2 regions of the Streptomyces johnsoniae genome follow, and region 2 is predicted to be linked to the other one. Evidence: riboswitches for the same ligand, from Rfam matches in the RefSeq annotation. Region 2 holds a riboswitch; the other holds the start of a gene.

Region 1 (2,195 bases), on a different contig from region 2:
CCGCGGCGGGGGCCGTGGCCAGGTCCTCGCGGAGGGCGCCGAGCCGGTCGGCGGGCACGTAGTGGTCGGCGAGCCCGCAGGCGATGGCGTCCGCCGCGCCCACCGGGGCGCCGGTCAGGGCCAGGTGCGTGCCGAGCCGGCCGGGGGCGCGGGCCAGCAGGTGCAGGCCGCCGATGTCGGGTGCGAAGCCGATGCCCGTCTCGGGCATCGCGACGCGCGAGCGTTCGGTGACGACCCGCACGCTGCCGTGCGCGGAGATGCCGACGCCCCCGCCCATGACAATTCCGTCCATCAGGGCCACATACGGCTTGGGGTAGCGCGCGATGCGTGCGTTGAGGCGGTACTCGTCGCGCCAGAACGCCCGCGTGGGCCCGTTGTCGCCGGCCAGCGCGTTGCGGTGGATGGCGCGGATGTCGCCGCCGGCGCACAGCCCGCGTGGGCCCGCGCCTTCGATGACGACGGTGTGGACCGCGGGGTCTTCCGCCCAGGCGGTCAGCGCCCGGTCCAGGTGCTGGACCATGGGGTGGGTGAGTGCGTTGAGGGCCTCGGGCCGGTTCAGGGTGAGGCGGGCCGCGCGGCCCTCGGTGTGCAGCAGGACGGGGGCTTCTGCGGCCATCATGCGGTCCATGGTGTCGTGCGTTCCCCTCGGTCTCCGGTCGGGGTCTCGGACGATCTTCTCAATTCGCGGGCGCGGCCCCCGCGCCGGGGGCTGCGCGCGTTAGGCTGGCGGCGCAGCTGGTTCGCCCTGCCCGCCAGGCAGACGCGTCGCAAGAGGGAACCCGGTGGGAATCCGGGACTGCCCCGCAGCGGTGAGCGGGAACGACCGCCGTCTTGATGCACTGGGTCCGGCCGGGCCTGGGAAGCGACGGCCACTAGGTCTCTGCCTCTGGCAGAGGTGCCCGCGAGTCCGAAGACCTGCCACTGCCCGCGCGGGACCGATTCCGCGCGGTGATCGCGGTGACCTTCGAGGGCGGGTCGGCCTGGGCGAGCGCGGCGCGGCAACCACCGTGCGGCCGCCGCCCGTTCGCCATCCCTTCGCAGCCCTCGTCCGTCCCGGCGGTCAGCAGGAGACATGCTCGCGAAGGAGAGTTTCTTGACCACCAAGTCCGCAGCCGCGGCAGCACGGGCCACCGTGTACGGCTATCCCCGGCAGGGCAGCAACCGCGAACTGAAGAAGGCGACCGAGGGCTACTGGCAGGGCCGGGTCGCCGTGGAAGACCTGCGCGGCACCGCCGCCCGGCTGCGCCGCGCCACCTGGGAGCAGCTGTCGGAGGCGGGGATCGACGAGGTTCCCACCGGCCACTTCTCGCTGTACGACCACGTCCTGGACACCTCGGTGATGGTCGGCGCCATCCCGGACCGGCACCGCGCGGCCGTGGCCGCGAGCGCCCTCGACGGCTACTTCGCCATGGCCCGCGGCACGCAGGACGTCGCGCCGCTTGAGATGACGAAGTGGTTCGACACCAACTACCACTACCTCGTGCCGGAGCTGGGCCCCGACACGTCCTTCGCCGCGGACCCCGCCAAGCAGCTCGCCGAGCTGAAGGAGGCCATCGCGCTCGGCCTGACCGCCCGGCCCGTGCTGCTCGGCCCGGTCAGCTACCTGCTGCTGGCCAAGCCCGCCCCCGGCGTCGCGGGCGACTTCCCGCCCCTGGCCCTGCTGGAGCGGCTGCTGCCGGTGTACGCGGAGGTGCTGGCCGATCTGCGCGCGGCGGGCGCCCGCTGGGTGCAGCTGGACGAGCCCGCGCTCGTGCAGGACCGCAGCCCGTCCGAACTCGCCGCCGCCGCCCGCGCCTACGGCGAGCTGGGCGCGCTCGGCGACCGGCCGAAGATCCTGGTCGCCTCCTACTTCGACCGGCTGGGCCCGGCGCTGCCGCTCCTCGCCAAGACGCCGGTCGACGGGCTCGCGCTGGACTTCACCGGCAGGGCCGCCGCCAACCTCGGCGATCTGGCCGCCGCCGGCGGGCTGCCGGGCAAGCGCCTGGTCGCGGGCGTCGTCGACGGCCGCAACGTGTGGATCAACGATCTCGAACGCTCCCTGGCCACGCTGGCCACGCTCCTCGGCCTGGCCGACGGCGTAGACGTCGCCGCCTCCTGCTCCCTGCTGCACGTTCCGCTCGACACGTCGGCGGAACGCGACCTCGACCCGCAGATCGCCCGCTGGCTGTCCTTCGCCCGGCAGAAGGTCACCGAAG
Region 2 (2,195 bases):
TCGTCGCGGCCCTCCCACGCGGCGTGGGCGACGGCGGCGCGGGCGGTGACGATGTCGGCCCGCAGCCCGTCGACCTCGAAGGCGGCGCACACCTCGGCGATCTTGAGCAGCGCAGGCTCGCCCAGGCGTACCTTCCCGACCCGTTCGCGCGCCGCCGCGATCCGCGTCGTGAGCGCGGCATCGGCCGCCCGGTAGCGCTCGGCGAACGTGCGGGGCTCGGTGTCGTAGGCGATCCGCCGCCTGACCACCTCGGCGCGCAGGCGCGGGTCCCGCGGGGCGGCGACCTCGACGGTCAGCCCGAACCGGTCGAGCAACTGCGGCCGCAGCTCGCCTTCTTCCGGGTTCATCGTGCCGATGAGCACGAACCGGGCGGCGTGCTCGACGGAGACGCCGTCCCGTTCGACGGTGGCGCGGCCCATCGCGGCGGCGTCCAGCAGCAGGTCGACGAGGTGGTCGTGGAGCAGGTTGACCTCGTCGACGTAGAGGATGCCGCGGTGGGCGCGGGCGAGCAGGCCGGGCTCGTACTCGACCTTGCCGTGCGCCAGCGCGCGTTCCAGGTGCAGCGAGCCGAGGACGCGGTCCTCGGTGGCGCCGACCGGCAGTTCGACGAGGCGGACGGGCCGCGTCTCGGTGGCGGCGTCCGCAGGGAAAGGGCCGTCGGGCGAGGCGGCCCCCGGGTCGTTCGGGTCGGTGGCGAAGCGGTCGCCCGCCACGACGTCGATGGGCGGCAGCACGGCCGCGAGCGCGCGCACCGCGGTCGACTTGGCGGTGCCCTTCTCGCCCCGGACGAGAACGCCGCCTATCTCGGGGGCGACGGTGGTGAGGATCAGCGCGAGACCCATGTCGTCGAGTCCGTCGGGGTGCTCGGTGTCGCAGCCGAGAACTGCGGAAAAGGGGTACTGCGCCGGCATGTGAGGCTCCCGCTCGCTTCGCCATCCTCTGGGTCCTGTCCAGACCCAAGTGCTCGGGCGCGAGGCCGGTCTTCGGACTTGCCGGGTCCCTGCTCGTCGTGAGCGGGCTCGGTTCACCGCAGCGGGCCTGTGCCGGAGTCTCACCGGCTTCCCAGATTCTCCCCACCGGCCTTCCCCACCGTTTCCGATGGCTGGGCCACTGGGGCACCTCGTGCCTTCCGGCGTTCACGATAGCGTCTCGTTCCATGGTGAACGCCACGGGAGTCCCCGCGGACCCCGCGCTCAGGCCGCGGATCACGGTGGTCGGCATCGGCGCGGACGGCTGGGACGGGCTGCCCGAACGGCTGCGGGGCGTCGTGCGCGGCGCCGGCGTCGTCCTGGGCGGCAGCAGGCATCTGGGCCTGGTGCCGCCCGTGGCGGGGCAGCGGCGCGAGACCTGGCCCTCGCCGCTGCGGGCGGGACTGCCGGCCCTGCTCGACTCGCTCGGCACCGCGCCGGTGGTCGCCCTCGCCTCCGGGGACCCGATGGTGTCCGGCATCGGCACGACCCTGGTGGAGGTGCTGGGCGCCGGGGCGGTCCTGATCGAGCCCGCGGTCTCGTCCGTGGCCCTGGCGCGGGCCCGGATGGGCTGGTCGGCCGAGAGCAGCGAGGTCGTCACGGTCGTCGGCCGCGACGCGCACCTGCTGCTGCGTTCGCTCGCGCCGGGCCACCGCGTCCTGGTCCTCTCCGCCGACCGGTCCGCCCCCGGCGTGGTGGCGGGTCTCCTGGCCGGCGCCGGGTACGGCGAGAGCACGGTGACGGTCCTCGGCGACCTCGGCGCGGCCACGGAGTCGCGCACGGCGGCGACGGCGAACGGCTGGCTCGCCGACCCGCCGTCCGGCGTACCGGCGTTGCACGTGCTCGCCCTCGACCTGCGCGGCCCCGGCGTCAGCTGGGCCACCGGGCTGCCGGACGAGGCGTACGAGCACGACGGTCAGCTCACCCGGCGCGACCTGCGCGCGGCCGCGCTCGCGCGGCTCGCACCGGCGCCGGGGGCGCACCTGTGGGACGTGGGCGCGGGGGCCGGTTCTGTCGGCATCGAATGGCTGCGCACCCATCCCACCTGCCGGGCGACCGCGGTCGAGACGCGCGGCGAACGGGCGGCGCGGGTCCGGCGGAACGCGGCGCGGCTCGGCGTTCCCACGCTCACCGTGGTCGAGGGCACGGCGCCGGAGGCGCTGGCGGGCCTGCCGGTGCCGGACGCGGTCTTCGTGGGCGGCGGGGCGACCCGGCCCGGGGTCCTCG

Evidence for each region. A riboswitch is a leader RNA that binds a small molecule or an ion and turns the genes downstream of it on or off. The one in region 2 is predicted to bind cobalamin.
Region 1: another riboswitch for cobalamin. It lies ahead of metE (5-methyltetrahydropteroyltriglutamate--homocysteine S-methyltransferase); the one in region 2 lies ahead of RM779_RS17030 (VWA domain-containing protein).

Annotation. Positions count from the first base shown of each region.
Region 1 covers NZ_JAVREV010000015.1:213,057-215,251, forward strand. Annotated here, with positions in the region: gene RM779_RS25070 (enoyl-CoA hydratase/isomerase family protein) at 1-619, opposite strand, end outside; cobalamin riboswitch at 737-921, shown strand; gene metE (5-methyltetrahydropteroyltriglutamate--homocysteine S-methyltransferase) at 1,094-2,195, shown strand, end outside.
Region 2 covers NZ_JAVREV010000008.1:352,178-354,372, forward strand. Annotated here, with positions in the region: gene RM779_RS17030 (VWA domain-containing protein) at 1-911, opposite strand, end outside; cobalamin riboswitch at 972-1,123, opposite strand; gene cbiE (precorrin-6y C5,15-methyltransferase (decarboxylating) subunit CbiE) at 1,157-2,195, shown strand, end outside.